DNA from 2 places in the Janthinobacterium breve genome. Region 2 is predicted to be linked to the other one. Evidence: predicted binding sites of a transcription regulator. Region 2 holds the regulator's gene; the other holds the start of a gene.
What was found. The regulator FNR, encoded in region 2, switches genes on or off when oxygen is low (the NO sensors DNR and NnrR bind a similar motif). The targets are predictions, from matches to a motif close to TTGATNNNNATCAA.
Positions count from the first base shown of each region.

Region 1: cqsA (alpha-hydroxyketone-type quorum-sensing autoinducer synthase) is a predicted target of FNR. The motif match lies at 1,516-1,529, and genes of this name have one in related genera.

Region 1 is NZ_JBNYXY010000003.1:211,721-220,805, reverse strand. It holds gene ACQ4W0_RS06415 (response regulator) at 1-139, opposite strand, end outside; gene ACQ4W0_RS06410 (sensor histidine kinase) at 143-1,441, opposite strand; gene cqsA (alpha-hydroxyketone-type quorum-sensing autoinducer synthase) at 1,594-2,841, shown strand; gene ACQ4W0_RS06400 (MarR family winged helix-turn-helix transcriptional regulator) at 2,864-3,313, opposite strand; gene ACQ4W0_RS06395 (GIY-YIG nuclease family protein) at 3,371-3,718, opposite strand; gene ACQ4W0_RS06390 (MFS transporter) at 3,742-4,278, opposite strand; gene ACQ4W0_RS06385 (MFS transporter) at 4,297-5,001, opposite strand; gene ACQ4W0_RS06380 (group II truncated hemoglobin) at 5,135-5,530, shown strand; gene ACQ4W0_RS06375 (DNA recombination protein RmuC) at 5,535-6,920, shown strand; gene ACQ4W0_RS06370 (MHFG family PEP-CTERM protein) at 6,933-7,850, opposite strand; gene ACQ4W0_RS06365 (hypothetical protein) at 8,144-8,926, opposite strand; gene moeA (molybdopterin molybdotransferase MoeA) at 8,923-9,085, opposite strand, start outside.
Region 2 is NZ_JBNYXY010000011.1:230,356-239,440, reverse strand. It holds gene ccoN (cytochrome-c oxidase, cbb3-type subunit I) at 1-398, shown strand, start outside; gene ccoO (cytochrome-c oxidase, cbb3-type subunit II) at 414-1,028, shown strand; gene ACQ4W0_RS23205 (cbb3-type cytochrome oxidase subunit 3) at 1,030-1,230, shown strand; gene ccoP (cytochrome-c oxidase, cbb3-type subunit III) at 1,223-2,143, shown strand; gene ccoG (cytochrome c oxidase accessory protein CcoG) at 2,148-3,530, shown strand; gene ACQ4W0_RS23190 (FixH family protein) at 3,633-4,157, shown strand; gene fnr (fumarate/nitrate reduction transcriptional regulator Fnr) at 4,161-4,919, opposite strand; gene ACQ4W0_RS23180 (response regulator) at 5,159-8,233, shown strand; gene ACQ4W0_RS23175 (TOBE domain-containing protein) at 8,287-9,054, opposite strand.

The DNA of each region.
Region 1 (9,085 bases), on a different contig from region 2:
AGTGCAGCGCGCTGCTGGTGTCGTGGAAAGTCTTGCGCGCCAGGCCGGGATCGAGCTGGAACGCCAGGCTTTTCAGGAAGGAATCGCTGTCGTCGATCAATACGGTCAGGGTCGGATGGGTGTAGACGGGCAGTTGCATGCGTCACCTTGCGGGAGAAGAGGGTTGGAAGCGGGCAGGCAGGGGTTGGGGAAATTCCAGGATGAAGATCGCATAGGCATGCTCGCGCGATACGCAGCGGATGCGCGCTTGCCAGGCGGTGACGATCTGCCGGCACAGTGCCAGGCCGATGCCGCTGCCGTTATGCACGGGATAGGAATAAAAACGCTCGAAGATCAACGGCAGGCGGGCCGGCGCGATGCCGCAGCCCGTGTCGATGAACAGCAGCCTGGGCACAGGGCGGGCGCCGTCGATGATGATGCGCACGCGGCCCTTGCCGGCCCGCTGGATGGCTTTCAGCGCATTTCTCAGCAGGTTCAGCAGGATCACCACGCACAGTTCGTCCTGGCCGGCGAACTGGAAGTCGGTGCGCACGTCCACCGTGACGCTGGCCCGCTGCAGCTTGCCGGTAAACGGGTAGCGTTTGAGCACGGCGTTCACCATCGCCAGCATCGAGAGCGACTGGCTGGGCTGCAGGTTGCGGTTCACGGCACTGGCGCTCATCAGGAACAAGTCGATCATGTGTTGCATGTGGCGCACTTCGAACTGGATACGCGACAGGGCATCCTGCAGCGGCGGTATGTCGTCCGCCTGGCCAGCCAGCTGCGGCAGCAGCCGGCGCATGCCCCGCACATTCGCTTCCACGCTGGTCAGCGGCGTGCGCAGTTCGTGCGCCACGGAACCGAGCCCGGCCGCCATGCCCGCCAGCCGTTCCCGTTCCAGTACTTTGCTGCCCACTTTCACCACGGACAGCGCGGCGATGGTGAACCAGTGCACGGGCAATTGCTGCAGCACTTCAGGCTGCAGCAGGTAGGCGCCTTCCCCTTGCAGGATGACGGCCAAGCAGGCGGCACCCGTGCCGATCAGGTAGGCGCGGCAGGCCAGTCCCGTGTCGAAATGAAACAGCACCACCAGGCCGATCAGCAGCGACTGGCTCCAGATGGACGAGGCGTGATTCATCAGAAACATGAAGGTAAAGAAGAAGGGCAGGATGTAGCTGAGCGCGAACAGCAGGTAGCGCGACAGCCAGCGGACCGAGAAGCGGCGCGCAAACAAGCCGGCCACGCAGATGCCCACGCCCGTCAGGCGCAGGGTCAGGTTTTCATAGGCTTGTGGGAAAAAAAATTGCCACAGCAGGTAGTACAGCGGCATGGCCACCGTGCCCACGGCGGCCAGCATGGCGACGCGGCTGGCCAGGTTTTCATGCGGCACGCGTTCATGTAGCAGCGAATGGAGCAGGCGCCTGCGCCAGTGTGTCCATCCTCCTTGCCATTGCTGCGTCATGACTCTGCCTTGATTCTCTTCAGAACATTATCATCGCGTAATTTTTCTTGCTTGTACGGTTATCTCGCCGGACATTGATATACGTCAATGGATGAGTTGGCAACACGGTCAAGGCTTTAATCCGCAGCAAACCTTTCCCCAGGAGAAAAACCATGACTATCGCTACCAGCCTGCACGCCCCATCCTTCGCCCGCGCCGAACATTGCCTGCCCGACTACATCGTGCGGCGCATGGATGCGCATCACGTCACGCGCATTGAAAAACTGCTGGGTGGCCAGCATCCCCACGCCTGGCAACCGACACCCGCCCATGCCATTTTTCTGGCGGGTAATGACTATCTTTCCATCGCCGCCGAGCCGGCGCTGGTGGCGGCCCAGGTGGCTTCCCTGCAGGCGAACGCGGGCGGCATGCTGATGTCGGCCGTGTACTTGCAGGAAGGCAGCGAACAGCATCGGCTGGAAAGCCGGCTGGCCCGCTTCATGGGCTGCGAGGACGGCATTCTGGCGCAGTCCGGCATGGCGGCCAATGTCGGCTTGCTGCAGTGTATCGCCGGCCCCGGCATCCCCGTCTACCTGGACATGCAGGCCCATGCCTCGCTGTGGGAAGGCGTGCTGTCGGCGCAGGCCCAGGCCGTCGCCTTCTTGCACAATGACATGGCGCACCTGCGGCGGCAAGTGGAAAAACATGGCCGCGGCGTGATCGTCGTCGATGCCCTGTACAGTACCAACGGCAGCCTGGCGCCGCTGCTGGAACTGCTGGACATTGCCGAGCGCAGCGACTGCGTGGTGGTGGTCGACGAGTCCCACTCGCTGGGCACGCATGGTCCGCAAGGCGCGGGCCTGGTGGAAGCCTGGGGCCTGGGCCACCGCGTGCATTTCCGCACGGCGTCGCTGGCCAAGGCCTTCGCGGGACGCGCCGGTTTCATCAGTTGTTCCAGCCGCTTCAAGGGATATTTCTTGTCTGAATCGCGTCCTGCCATCTTCAGCTCCTGCCTGCTGGCGCACGAGCTGGCATGGCTGGACGCGGCGCTCGATTTCATCATGGCCGCCGACGCGCGCCGCGCCATTTTGCGGCGCCACACGGTGCAGGTGCGCGAGGGTTTGAGCGCGCTCGGCTACAACGTCAGCGACGGCACGGAACAGATCGTGGCGCTGGAAGCGGGTGGCGAACCGGCCACCCTGGCCCTGCGCCAGGCGCTGGAGCGGCATGGCATTTACGGCGCCATGTTCTGCGCCCCGGCAACGGCGAAGAACCGCGCCCTCGTGCGGCTGACCCTCAACGCGGGACTCGACGAGACGGGCATCGCCAGGCTGCTGGCCGCCTGCGCGGCGGTGCGCGCCGAAGTGGGCGTGGAACACTGGCAGTCGACACGGCGCTTGCGCAAGCTGGCGCTCGTGTAAGCGGCGGCGGGGGTTGGCGGTGTCAGCCGGCCAGCCTGCCCAGGATGGCCGATAGCGCTGCCAGCTGCTCTGCCGGGGCGTCCTGCAGCAATTCGCGGCCCACCGCATGCGCGGTGGCGCTGGCATGTCCCAGCAATTCCTGGCCGGCGGCAGTCAGCACGGCATAGCCCACGCGCGCGTCGCGCACATCGGCCTGGCGCACCACCAAGCCGATTTTTTCCAGCGGCATCAAGGAGCGCGTGACGCCCGAGGCCGTCAACGCCAGGCGTTCGGCCAAGTCGATGCGGCGCAGGCGCGCACCGGGTGCGCGCTGCAGCTGATACAGCAATTGATAGTCGCTGAAGCTCAGACCATGCACATTGCCCAGGGCGCTGTCGAAGCGGCGCACGATGAGTGCCTGGGCGCGCGCCAGGCGCAGGAAAAAGTCCAGCGCGCCATCGCTGTCCGGCGACGGGGGAGTGTGATCGTTCATGGTTTTCTTTATGTTGACTGCGCAGTGCTTGAGTGCGCAAGTGTAAAGCAAACCTGCTCAATACAGTGGCTGCCCCTGTTCCAGCCACTGTGCGCGGTGCAGGGCCAGCAGGGCGGCCAGCTCGGCATCCGCATCGAAGGCGGGATCGTCGGGCAGCCTGACGGTGTCGATGATCTCGCAGGAAAAGGCCGCCGCGCCGTCGCGCCGCCAGTCCGCCTGCAGCAGAGCATTGCGGTGTTTGCCCAGGTTCAGTTCGAAGCGGTGCCGGTTCAGCATGCCGGGCGCGTTACGGCTGCATTCGAGCAAGGTCCGTCCGCTGGGCAGGTGCCGCAGGGCGATGATGCCCAGCGGCGGTGGCTGTTGCCGGTAGTGTGCCTTCAATGTTGTTTGTCGTGTCTTGTCCATGTTGTATTTATGCTATTGTTCGTTCAAATCGTTTCTGCTCCGGCGATGCGCGGGATGGTGGTGAAGAGTGCCGCCGCCACGGCTGCCGCCAGCAGCAGGGCGCCGCCGCTGCAGAACAGCTCACCCACGCTCAGGTGGCGTAGCAGCGCGCCCGTTGCCGCCGCCGACAGGGGGGCCAAGCCCAGGAAGATGCCCATGAACAGGGCCATGGCCCGGCCCAGCATGGCGGGTGCCACGCGCCGCTGTATCCACGTAAAGATGGCGACCTGCAAGTAGCCACCCAGCATGCCTGTGACGGCCAGCAAGGCTGCGCCTTGCCAGGCTGTGCTGATTTGCCCCAGCACCATCAGCAGGCAGCCCACCACCGCGTCGACGAGCAGCAGGGTGGCGCCGAAACGCCGGCGCAGCCAGGCGCCGCCCAGGCTGGAGGCCAGCATGCCGGCCAGGGTGCCGGCGCCGTGCGCGCCCATCAGCAGTCCCAGCGCTGCGGCACCGTGCAGGCGTTCGCTGGCCAGCACGGGCAAGGCCACCTGCAGCGGTCCCATGACGAAGAAGGCCACCACCGCCCAGTAGGCATATCAACTGCGCAAGGGAATGTCGCGCCACACCAAGGCCAGGCCCGCCGCCGTGTCGCGCCACATGCCTTGCGCCGTGGCGGCGGCTGCCAGTGGCCGCAGGCTGACTTGCCGCAAGGTCCAGGCGGAGAACAGGAACGTCAGCGCATCGATGGCAAAGGCGGCGGCCAGCGCTGCCATGGGGGTTTGCTGCGCGCCATCGTGAGAGCCGAGCACCAGCGCAGCCATCAGGGGGCCGGCCAGCAAGGACAACTGGCGCGCGCCCATTTGCAAGCCATTGGCTTTTTGCAACGATTGCAGCGGCACGGCCTGCGGCAGAATGGCCGTGCCGGCCGGGATGGCGAAGGCGGAAGTGATACCCAGCGCCAGCGCGGCCGCATACGCCAGCGCCAGGCTGGCCTGGTCCAGCAACAGCAGTGCCGCCAGCAACAGCAAAATGGCGGCGTTCGCATATTTGCTCAGCAGTATCACGCGTCGGGGTGAATAGCGGTCGGCGACGGTGCCGCCCAGCAAGATGAGCACGGCGCGCGGGGCGCCCATCAGGGCCACGGCGATGCCCAGGCTGAGGCTATCGCCCGTCAGGCTCAGCACCAGCCAGGGCAGGGCCAGCATGCTGAACTGGTCGCCCAGCATGGAGACCATGCCGCCCCCCAGCAGCCAGCGGAAGTTGCTATTGCGTAGCAAAGGAGTGTCGATAGCGCTTGGCATGCTCGTCTTGTCCGTGTTTGAGAAATTGCATGGTAGTTGATATAAGCTTGAGTGGTCAAGTATATTGCCATTTATTGTGGCATCGGCAGCTGGCCCTGCGTGGGCCGCCGACGCTTGCGTTATCATGGCGGCCATGACTGAGAACACTGCCCCCACCCTGTACGAGACCATCGGCGGCGCCCCCGTGCTGCGCGAAATGGTCGACCGTTTTTATGACTTGATGGAACTGGAAACGGAATTTTCCGGCATCCGCGTCATGCATCCCCCATCCACAGACGGTTCGCGCGACAAGCTGTATTTCTTCCTGACGGGGTGGATGGGTGGGCCGGATTTATATATCGAGAAATTCGGCCACCCGCGCCTGCGCGCCCGCCATTTGCCCTACGCCATCGGCACCAGCGAGCGCGACCAGTGGCTGCGCGCCATGGCCTGGGCCATGGAAGACACGGGTATCGAAGAGTCCCTGCGCGTGCGCCTGATGGAATCGTTCTATCAGACAGCCGACTGGATGCGCAACAAACCTGACTGATCCCATGAGCCCAATCGAGTTTTACAGCCTGCTGGGCGCCGCTGCCGTCGCCATCGTCCTATTAATCTTGCTGCTGCTGCGTCCGCGTGGCGTGGCCGGCGATGGCACCACCACGCTGGCGCTGGTGCAGCAGCACCAGCAGCAAAGCCTGGAACGCATCGACCGCGTCGAACGCGAAGTGCGGCTGCAGTTGCAGGCGTCGGCGCAGGCGACGCGGCAGGACTTGTCCGCCGGCCTGGCGCAATTCCAGGCGGCAACCCTGCAACAACTCGACAGCCTGCGCACGCAAATGCAGGCGCAGGGGAAAGTCGGGCGCGAAGAGCAGGCGCAAAGCCTGGCGCGCTTTGCCGAGAGCACGAATCAAACCCTGGCCCAGCTGACAGAATCGAATGCGCAGCGCATGCTGGAAGTGCGCGCCACGCTGGAAAACAAGATCCGCGACTTGCAGGCTGACAATGGCGCGCGCCTGGAAGAGATGCGCAAGACGGTCGATGAAAAACTGCATGCCACGCTGGAAACGCGTTTGAGTGCCTCGTTCCAGCAAGTGTCGGAGCGGCTGGAAAAAGTCCACCAGGGCTTGGGTGAAATGCAGCAGTTGGCGCTGGGCGTGGGCGACCTGAAGCGGGTGCTCACCAACGTCAAGACACGGGGCACCTGGGGCGAGGTGCAGCTGGAAATGTTGCTGGAGCAGGTACTCACTGTCGACCAGTACGCCAAGAACGTGGAAACGGTACCGGGCAGCGGCGCGCGCGTGGAATTCGCCCTGAAACTGCCGGGCCTCTCCGACGGCGGGCCGCCCGTGTGGATGCCTATCGATGCGAAGTTTCCCAAGGAACAGTACGAACGCCTGGTCGAAGCGGCCGAGCGGGCCGATGCGGACGGCGTGGCCCTGGCCGGCCGCGAGCTGGAGCGTGCTGTGCGGGGCGAGGCGAAAACCATCGCCGAGAAATACCTGGCGCCGCCGCAGACGACGGACTTCGCCATCCTGTTCCTGCCCACGGAGGGCTTGTATGCGGAAGTGCTGCGCCGCCCGGGACTGGCCGACGAATTGCAGCGCGTGCACCGCGTCAGCATCGCCGGGCCATCCACCCTGACTGCCTTGCTCAACAGTTTGCAGATGGGTTTCCGCACCTTGGCGCTGGAAAAGCGCTCGTCGGAAGTATGGCAGGTGCTGGGCGCCGTCAAGACGGAGTTCGGCAAGTTTGGCGACGTGCTGTCGCAAACCCGGCTGACCCTGGAAAAGGCGGCGAAGAATATCGAAAGCGCGGAAGTGCGCAGCCGGCAGATGGCACGCAAATTGAAATCCGTGGAAGCCTTGCCGGGCGAGGCCGCCGCCTTGCTGCTGGGTGTGGCGGACGCGGGCTCGTCCGCCGAGGCGGACGGCGAATAGCGCCGTCGGCGTTCAGGCCGCCGCCGCTGGCCGGTGGCGCAACGAGGCATGGGCCAGCAGCGCCAGTCCCGCCAGCAGCATGGCCCAGGTGTGCGGTTCCGGCACGGCCGGCAGGACGCTCGCGCCGGTGGGCGGCATCAGGGGCAGGATAACGGTGGGCGAATACGACTCGATGAAGCTGCTGCCGCGCGGTGGCGGTCCGCCGCCGTTGCGCCCATCGCCTATGCTCGATGGCAACGCCGTGTTGCTGCTGGTATGCACGACATCGAAGGCCAGCAGGGGCAGGCCCGCTACCACGGCCGGCGGCGCCTGGCCCGTGAACGAACCGCCATGCGCGGCACCTGGGTTGTCGATGATGGGCACGGATGGTGCCGCCACAGGTGCGGCAGCCACAGGTGGTGCGCCGCCCGGCGCGGCTCCACCCGGCGCCGCGCCAGCGCCGCGCGGTCCGGCCGCCACCGCCTGCGTGATGCGGCTGACATTGCGGCACACGGTGGGCACCAGGATGCAGGCGCCCTGCACGCAGTACACGAGTCCCCTTTCCTGCATCTGCTCGCTCCAGCCCGAGCGCGAGACATTGCGGCACACGCGACCCGGCCCGAAATGCATGTCGCTGATGCGCGCATCGTAGCTGCCCTTGCCGCGGATCGCGTCGCGGCTGATCACGACGATTTCATCGTACTGGCGCGCGCGCATGCGCGCCTTCAATTCTTCGCGCACCTGCGGCGCGATGTCCGGGTACCGGTCCACGGCGGCCACCACATCGCCCATGAACGGGTCGGCACCGGGACGGTTCCAGTTGCAGTGTTCCAGCACGTCGGCCCGTGGGACCCCTTTGGCATAAGCGGGCAGCGGCGCCAGGGATAACATGCCAAGCAGACAAGCTGCTCCCAGCATGCAGGCGCCGGCGATCCATGAGCTGTGTTTCATTGATAGTTTCCTCGTGAAAACAATATAAAAATTATATTTTTGTGTGAATTAGGATGTTATCACCGAAGAAACTGCGGCACTACAAAACAGATAAAATAATTACAATTATTGTTGTATTTATTAATATGTTGCACAAAGAAATAATTAATATTTTTATCTCGATAGTCGAACGGCAGCAGTGCAGGGGGAATTGATTGCGAAGGGGCAATGCAAACGGCCCGCGCAGGGCGGGCCGGTTGTGAGGGCAGCGGGGTTTTGACGGATGCGCCGCCCACAGGCGGCGGTGAAACGATCTAGATGCGGCCCGGGCAAGCTTGCGTATCGAAGGCGGGATAGCCGATGGTGGGCAGCTTGTGCAGCCACTTGCGCATCAAGGTGCGCGCGCCTTGCGTATCGTACTGTTGCCCCTGCTGCAAATCTGCGGCGAGCGTGTCGAGCTCTGCACAGATGGATTGCTTGCCGGCCTGGGCCGCCAGCAGGGAGGCCAGCAGTTCCGGCAGCACGACCGCCGCCGGCGCCGCCTGACGCGTGGCGCGGTAGTGCTGCCAGTAGCGCGCGGCGGCATCGCCATCAAAGCTTGGGACGAAGCCGAACGTGGCGTCATCGCGGTGCAAGCGGTAGACAGTGGGAAAGTAATGGGAGCCCGTCAGCTCGCCGGGGAACACGTCGCGCCGCAGGACGTCGATGGCCAGCGATCCCTTGCGCTCCACGCGCACGGGACTGGGCGAGTCGTACTGGTCCACGCTCACCATGGCTGGTGAGTTGCCTTGCATCAAGATGACCTTCTGCGTGTAATGGCGCCCGCCCAGGTGGCCGCACAGGGCCACGAAGCGATCGTTGATGGCGGTGACGGCCGCAACGTCGCCGCAGCCGGGCCGCAAGGGCGTGTTTTCCTGCCACACGAGCGCCTGGTCGCTGGTGCGCACGAGGCGGATGCTGCCCACGGTTTCGCCGTGCAAGTCACCCTGTGCATCCTCGATGCGCTCGTCAAAGCGCACCGTGTAGCCGTTGCTGTGGACTTCGCCGGCGTACGCCGCCATGCCCTGTAGCAGGGCCAGTGCCAGTATCAGCTTCATATTAATCCATGGAACAGCACGATATCGACCAGATCGCCGGCTGCCACGTGGCCTTGTCCTTCATGCAGCACGATCATGCAATTGGCTTGCGTCATCGAGCGCAGGATGCCGGAGCCTTGCGCGCCCGTCACGCGCACATGCTGGTGGCCGTCCGCGCCC
Region 2 (9,085 bases):
TACATGCGGGCGCCCTGGGCTGGGTGGGCTTCATCACCATGGGTTCGATCTACTATCTGCTGCCACGCCTGGCGGGCCGCACGCAGATGCACAGCACGCGCCTGGTCGACGTGCACTTCTGGGTGGCCACCATCGGCATCGTGCTGTACATCGCGGCAATGTGGATCGCCGGCGTGATGCAGGGCCTGATGTGGCGCGCGGTCAATCCGGACGGCACACTGACCTACACCTTTGTCGAAAGCGTGAAAGCAACATATCCGTACTACGTGGTGCGCGTGGCCGGTGGCCTGCTGTACCTGTCGGGTATGTGCATCATGGGCTACAACACCTGGATGACCTTGCGCGGCAGCAAACTCCCCGTCGCCCGCATTCCGGAATTGAACGCGGCGCACGCCTGATAGGAGCAAAAGCAAATGAAATTTTCACATGCATGGATTGAGAGAAACCCCTGGCTGCTGATTGCCCTGGTCACGGTAGTGATCAGCATCGGCGGCGCCGTCGAGATCATTCCCCTGTTCTTCCAGAAGAGCACGACGGAACCGGTCGCTGGCCTGAAGCCGTATTCGCCGCTGCGCCTGGCGGGCCGCGACATTTACGTGCGCGAAGGCTGCTACAACTGCCACTCGCAGATGGTGCGTCCGCTGCGCGCGGAAACGGAACGCTATGGCCACTATTCGGTCGCTGGCGAGTTCGTGTATGACCGTCCGTTCCAGTGGGGTTCCAAGCGCACGGGGCCGGATCTGGCCCGCGTGGGCGCCCGCTACAGCGATGAATGGCACCGCACGCACTTGAACAACCCGCGCGACGTGGTGCCCGAGTCGAACATGCCGGCCTACCCATGGCTGGCGAAGACCAAGCTGGTGCCTGACGACATCATGCCGAAGATGCGCGCCCTGAAACGCCTGGGACAGCCGTACAGCGATGCGGAAATCACCGCCGGCCCGGCGCAGCTGCAGGACAAGACGGAAGAAGACGCCCTGGTCGCCTATCTGCAAGGCCTCGGTACATTAATCAAAACAAGGAATTAGCATGGCAATCGAAAACCTGTTTGACAGCGCCAGCAGCGTCATGACGGTGGTTTCCTTTACGACGTTCGTAGGCATCCTGTGGTGGACTTTCAGCCGCAGCAACAGCGACTTCGACGCGGCGGCGCGCCTGCCGTTCGACGACGAGGCGCTCGACTACGCGGCCGATGCCGCGCCGGCACAAGGGGAGCGCAACCATGGCTGACTTTACCAATGGCTTCTGGAATATCTACATCATCGTGCTGTCCCTGCTGGGCATCATCGGCTGCGGCGTGCTGCTGTACTCGCAGTCGAAAATCAAAGTGGTCGAGGGCGCACCTGCCGACGGCACCACGGGCCACGTCTGGGACGAGGACTTGAAGGAACTCAACACGCCAATGCCGCGCTGGTGGATGTGGTTGTTCTACATCACCATCGTCTTCGCTCTGGCGTATCTGTTCCTGTACCCGGGCCTGGGCAACTATGCCGGCAGCCTGGGCTGGAAATCGACGGGCCAGTACGAGGAAGAGCTGAAGAAGGCGGAAGCCGACTACGGCCCCCTGTTCAACAAGTACCTGAGCCAGGACTTGAAGACGGTGGCGGCCGATCCGCAGGCGCAAGCCATCGGCCAGCGTTTGTTCCTGACCTACTGCGCGCAATGCCACGGTTCGGATGCGCGCGGCAACAAGGGCTTCCCCAACCTGACCGACAAGGACTGGCTGTATGGCGGCGAACCTGACATCATCAAGACCACCATCATGCACGGTCGCAATGGCCAGATGCCACCGATGGGCGCCGCCCTGGGCTCCGAAAAGGATGTCGAGAACGTGGCCCATTATGTGCTGAGCCTGTCCGGTTCCACCTCGGACCCCGTCAAGTCGGTGCTGGGCAAGGCCAAGTTCGGCGCCTGCATGGCCTGTCATGGCGCCGATGCGAAGGGCAACCCGATGCTGGGTTCGCCGAACCTGACGGACAAGATCTGGCTGTACGGCGGCAGTGCTGATACCATCATGGAAACCATCCGCAAGGGACGCAACAACACCATGCCGGCTTTCAGCGATTTCCTCGGCGAGTCCAAGGTACATGTGTTGTCGGCCTATGTCTGGAGCCTGTCAAATCCCCAGACGCCCGTGAAATGACGTAATGGAACCTCAAGTCATCAAGATGTATGCGGCCCGCGAGCAAATCTACCCTCGCGAGGCCAAAGGACGCTACGCTACCTGGCGATGGGTATGCGTATGGCTTACCCAGCTGGCGTTCTACGGCTTGCCGTGGTTGACCTGGAATGGCAGGCAAGCCCTGCTGTTCGATTTGACCACGCGCAAGTTCTACATTTTCGGCGTCGTGCTTTGGCCCCAGGATTTCATCTATCTGGCGGCCCTGCTGATCATCTGTGCGTATTTGTTGTTCCTCGTCACGGCCATCGCCGGGCGGGTGTGGTGCGGGTTCTCTTGCCCGCAAACGGTATACACGGAAATCTTCCTGTGGGTCGAACGCCGCATCGAGGGCACGCGCAGCGCGCGCATGGCCCTCGACAAGCAGGGCCCCTCCGTGCGCAAGGCCTTCAAGAAGACGGCCAAGCACCTGGTGTGGGGCGCCATCGCCCTGTGGACGGGCTTTACCTTTGTCGGCTACTTCACGCCGATCAAGGACCTGGCGCAGGCGGTGACCACCCTCAATTTCGGTCCCTGGGAATGGTTCTGGGTCTTGTTCTACAGCCTGGCAACCTACGGCAACGCGGGCTGGCTGCGCGAGCAGGTGTGCAAATACATGTGCCCCTACGCGCGCTTCCAGAGCGCCATGTTCGACCAGGACACCCTGATCATCACCTACGATACCAAGCGCGGCGAACCGCGTGGCGCCATCAGTAAGAAGGCCGGCAACAACGACAAGCTGGGCGACTGCATCGACTGCACCCTGTGCGTGCAGGTGTGTCCGACCGGCATCGATATCCGCAACGGCCTTCAGTATGAATGCATCGGCTGCGCCGCCTGCGTCGATGCCTGCAACAGCGTGATGGACAAGGTCGAGCGGCCACGGGGACTGGTACGCTACAGTACCGACCATGCGATGGAAAACAACTTCAGTTCGAAGCAGATACGCCAGCGCGCCATGCGTCCGCGCGTGCTGATCTACACCTCCATCCTGGCCCTGATCATCATCGCCGTGTGTACTTCGCTGGCCCTGCGCACGCCCCTGAAAATGGACGTCATCCGCGACCGCGGTTCGATGGGACGCGAAGTGGAAGACGGCATGATCGAGAACGTTTACCGTCTGCAGATCATGAACACTTCGGAGCAAACCCAGCACTTCAAGATCAGCGCTTCCGGCTTGCCGGGTCTGACCTTGCTGACGCGCGAAGAGGTGACCTTGCAGCCAACGGAAACGCTGGGCTGGCCTATCCGCCTGCGCGTGCCGCACGGCGTCGGCGAGAAGGGCTCGAACAAGATTGCCATCGAATTGCACTCGCTGGACGACCCATCGCTGCATGTGCGTGAAAGCGCGGTATTCATCGTGCCGCGCTAACAAGGAAAGGCGGACGGGGACCGGGTGCCCTCGCCGCCGCCACGAAGTTGTAGGAAGGCCAGTCCCCGGATGGGGATTGGCCAATTAATCAGGAGAAATACCATGTCCGACAGTCTCAAGCTGCAAGCCCCCGTTGCACCGTGGTACAAGCATCGCTGGCCTTGGCTGCTGATGATCGGTCCCGGCCTGTCCGTGGTCGTCGGCAGCTGCATGGCGTATATCGCGTTTACGCAGCCCGATGCGCTGGTGGTGGGTGATTATTACAAGCAGGGCAAGGCGATCAACCAGGACTTGCGGCGCGATACGATCGCCAGCGACCTGGCGATGGATACCAGCCTGTCCTATGATGTGGCGTCAGCGCGCCTCAGCGGTTCCGTGCACAGCTTCGGCAAGGCTTACCAGGGTCCGCTGCAGCTGCACCTGGCGCATGCGACCTTGCCGGAAAAGGATATCAAGCTGCTGGTGCAGCCCGATGCGGCCGGCAACTTCTCGGTAGCGCTGCCGATGCTCGAGCGCAGCCGCTGGCAAGTGCTGGTGGAAAACGACAAACGCGAGTGGCGCCTGTCCGGCATCTGGACCTGGCCCCTGCAGCGCAGCATCGCGCTGCACGCCGATGAAGAGCTGTAAGACTTACTTGCAGACGTCCGTGCCGGCCGTAATGGCTTTCAACTTGGCCGGCTGCAAGATCTCGATCTCGCGGTTGGAGACGCGCAGCCAGCCTTCTTTCTTGAATTTCGACAATAAACGGCTGACGCTCTCGATGGTCAGCCCCAGGTAATTGCCGATTTCCTCGCGCGACATGCGCAGCTGAAATTTGCTGGCCGAATAGCCGCGCGCTTCATAGCGCGAGGCCAGGTTGACGATAAAGGCGGCAAAACGCTGCGTCGCCTGCATATTGCCCAGCAACAGCATCACGCTTTGCTCGCGCGTGATTTCCTGGCTCATCATGCGGTGGAAATGGCGCAGCAGGGTCGGCATATTGCCCAGCAATTGTTCCAGGCTGGAAAACGGAATTTCACACACTTCGCTGTCTTCCAGCGCCACCGCATTACAGTGGTGGCGATCGGCGCTGATGGCGTCCATGCCCAGCAGTTCGCCGGCCATCTGGAAACCCGTCACCTGCTCTTCGCCGCCCGGATTGATCTGGTACGTCTTGAAGTGCCCCAGGCGGATCGCGTACAGATTCTGGAACGAGTCGCCGATACGGAACAACGAAGCGCCGCGCACGATCTTGCGGCGGCGGCCGATGATCTGGTCCAGCCTGTCCATGTCGCCCACATCGAGGCCCATCGGCAGGCACAATTGATGCATGCTGCAGGTCGAGCATCGCGCACGCAACGCTTCCACGTTCACTGTGGGCAAGGTGGGAGTGAGTAGCGCTTCAGTCATGTCGTTACCTTTTAGAAAATGCAATAACGAGTTTACTGCATACACGGTTGCCGTGTGCCAATTTCACCGCAATTGCGCTGAATAAACGACGTTCTGACTTTAATTATCTGGCAACATCGTCAAAAGCCCATGCGGGGAGGGCAATTTGCGCGGCGCCGCTTGCCAAGTTGATGTATTGATAGGAAAATTCCTGACAGCATTATCTGCCGCCTGTGCCGCACGGTACTGAAAAGGAAATCATGAAGCCTCTCGGCATTAAAGCAAAAGTCGCGCTGGCCACCAGCCTGACCTCGATCGCCATGATCGCGCTGGTCACCATGATCCAGTTGCAGCACATGCGCGCCGACTTCACCAGAGTACTGCTGAGCCAGCAATCGTCCCTGATCACCCGCACCGCTGCCGAGCTCGACGACAAGCTGGGCATGCTGCTGCAGATCGTCACGCTGACGGCCAGGCAGCAGCCGCCGGAATTGATCGCCCAGCCCGCCCAATTGCGCGAATACTATGCGCGCCGCTCGATGCTGGTGCTGTTCGACGACGTGCTGGTGCTCGACGCGCAAGGCGCCGTCGTGGCCGACATGCCCCTCGTCACGGGACGCGCCGGCATCAACGTTGCCGAACGCGAATATTTCCAGACCGTCTTGCGCACGCGTCAACCCATGATCACCGAACCGATACTGGGCAAATCGAGCGGCATGCCCATCGTGCAGATGGTGGCGCCCGTGCTTGGCGCCAACGGCCAGGTGGTGGGCGTGGTGATCGGCGTGCTGCGCCTGTACAAGGATAACCTGCTGGGCCGCCTGCGCACGGAAAAGATCGGCAAGAGCGGCTATTACTTCATCATCACGCGCGACGCCGCGCCGCGCTACGTGCTGCACCCCGATACCAGCCGGCTGCTGCAGCCGCGCAAGCCGAACGCCAACCTGACGACCACACAGTTACTGAAGGAAGATGGTGAAGGCAGCATGGTCAGCACCAACAGCCGCGGCGTCACGGCCGTCAACAGCTTCAAGCGCCTGAAGTCCGTGAACTGGCTGCTGGCCGCCTCGCTGCCCGTCGAGGATGCCTTCGAACCGTTCGATGGTGTGCTGTACCGGCTGGTACTGTGGAGCATTCTCGCTTCGCTGCTGGCCGCTACCGTGCTGGGCTGGGTCACCGTGCGCCTGCTGTCGCCGCTGGTGCGCCTGCGCGACACCCTGCTCGCCCTGCGCACCAGCGGCAGCCGTTTCACCCCCGTACCGGTGCAGCAGCGCGACGAGATCGGCGAACTGACGGAAGCGTTCAACGGCCTGATGAGCGAACGCGACCGCCTGCAGCAGGAACTCGAATCGCGCGCGGCGGAGCTGGAACAGGAGCGCGACCGGGCCGAGGCGGCCAACCGCGCGAAGAGCGATTTCGTGGCCAACATGAGCCATGAAATCCGCACGCCCCTCAATGCCGTGCTGGGCATGGTGTATCTGCTGGGCAATACCAGGCTCGATACGGAACAGCGCAAGTATCTGACCATGGTGCGCGTGGCGGGCCAGTCGCTGCTGGGCATCCTCAACGACGTGCTCGACTATTCGAAGATCGAGGCGCGCCGCATGGAATTGTCGCCCGTCGAATTCGACCTCGATGAAGTGATGAATACCCTGGCCACGACGATGACCATGAATGCGGGCGAAAAGGAGCTGGAACTGGCCATCGCCGTCGAGCCCGACGTGCCGCGGCGCCTGGTGGGCGACGCCCAGCGCCTGCAGCAAGTCCTCGTCAACCTGGCCGGCAATGCCATCAAGTTCACCGAGAGCGGCGAAGTGGTAGTGGCCGTCAGCCTGGCCGAGAGCGGGCACGGGCGCGCCTGGCTGCGCTTCGAAGTGCGCGACACGGGCATCGGCATGACGGAATTGCAGCAACAGCAACTGTTTTCCGCATTTTCACAGGGCGACCAGAGCATCACGCGGCGCTTCGGCGGCACGGGCCTGGGCCTGGCCATCAGCAAGCAGCTGATCCACATGATGGGCGGCGACATCGCCGTCGCCAGCAGCGAAGGCAAGGGCAGCCGCTTCTGGTTCAGCGTGCCGTTCGACATGCTGGCGCAGCCGGCCGAAACGCGGCGCATGCCGGCCCTGGGCCAGTTGCGCCTGCTGGTGGCCGACGATAACCGCACCACGCGCGAACTGATCGTCAAGCTGATCGAGGCGTGGGGCTGGCTGGCCGATGAAGTGGACTCCGGCTTTGCCGCCATCGAACTGTACCGCGAACGCCTGGCGCAGCAGCAGCCCTACGACGTGGTGCTGGCCGACTGGCACATGCCCGTCATGGATGGCCTGGCCACGGCCAAGGCCATCCGCCAGGCGGCCACCGGCCAGCGCCAGCCCATCGTGGTGATGGTCAACGCCTTCGCCCGCAACCACCTGGAAGAAATCTCCAGCGCCGCCGAGGCCGATGTCGTGCTGATGAAGCCGATCACGGGATCGAGCCTGTTCGATGCCCTGCACCAGGCGCTGATCACCAAGAACGACCGCGGCGAGCAGCGCATGCTGCGCCAGCCGCTGGGCACGGAGCTGGCCGGCGTGCATTTCCTGCTGGTGGAAGACAATCATTTGAACCAGGCCGTGGCGCGCGGCATCCTCGAGCACATGGGCGCCACCCTGGACGTGGTGGGCGACGGCTGGCAGGCCGTGGAACGGCTGCGCACGGAAGCGCTGCGCTACGACATCGTGCTGATGGACATGCAGATGCCCGTCATGGACGGTTTCAGCGCCACCCATATCATCCGCACGGAACTGCGTCTGAGCCTGCCCGTGATCGCCATGACGGCCGGCGTGCTGGCGTCCGAGCGCGAGCGCTGCATGACGGCCGGCATCAGCGATTTCATCGCCAAGCCCGTGGTGGTGGAAGAGATGATGGAAGTCATCCTGCGCCACCTGCCCAAGCGCCCCCAAGTGCAGACGACCGAGCCGGCGCCTGTTGCCGATGAGGAAGTGTTTTCCATGGCGCCGCTGATGCGCGTGATGGGACGCGATGCGAAGGGGCGCGGCGTGCTGCGGCGCATGGTGGAAGACGCCCTGAACAAGGGCATGACGCCCGTGCGCGACGCCGAAACAGCGTTGCAAACGGGCCGCCACAGCGACGTGGCGCGCATCCTGCACGGCGTGCGCGGTTCCGTGGGTACCCTGGGCACCAAGCGCCTGATCCGCGCCGCGTTTGCCACCGAGGAAGCCATCGACGCGGGCCGCCTGGACGAGGTGCCGGCGCTGCTGGCGCACACGGCGCAGGAACTCGGGCAGGCGCTGGCGGCGGCGGCCGATTGGTTGTCGAGGCTGAAGGATTAGGCCTGCAACGTAAAGCTGGGGTCTGACCCCTGAACTTAGTCCTTGCTTCGGGTTTAAGCCGGCACGCCCAGGATCACGCTGGACGCTTTGAAAATTGCCGTCACATTGCTGCCGATCTCGATACCCAGGTCGGTGCTGCTCTGGTTCGTGATGATGGCGGCAATCGTGCCGCCGCGCGGCAAGTCCAGCACCACTTCCGTGTTGACGGCGCCCGTCTGCACGCGCGTCACAAGCCCGGCCAATTGGTTGCGCGCGGAAAAGCGCGCCCCTTCGCTGTCCGCCACGAGGATGATGGACGAGGCCTTGATCAGCGCGAACGCTTCCGCGCCCGGCACCAGGCCCAGGCTTTCGCTGCTGTCGCGCGTGACGATGGCCACGATGTGCTGGCCGCCTGGCAATGCCAGCGTGACTTCGTCGTTGACGGCGCCCTGTTTCAGTTCGGTCACCTTGCCCAGGAATTGATTGCGTGCCGTGGTTTTCATGGCCATTCTCCGTATGAGTAAAAGATCGTCGGCGATGCCTTCCGCCTGGCTGCCCAGCTGGCGCAGGTAGCGGGCATGCTCACGCTCGATGATACGGAAATTGTCGACCAGCTGGCGCCCCCGTGGGGTCAACCGCGTGCCGCCGCCGCCCTTGCCACCCGTCAAGCGCTCGACCAGCGGCTCGCCAGCCAGGTTGTTCATGGCGTCGATGGCGTCCCAGGCCGCCTTGTAGCTCATCTTGACGAGTTTGGCCGCCTGCGTGATGGAGCCGCACTCGGCAATGGCGCCCAGCAATTCCACGCGGCCGACGCCGCCCAGGTGCTCGCCGCCCACCGTCATCCATACCGAGCCTTGCAGGCCGATTTCCGCT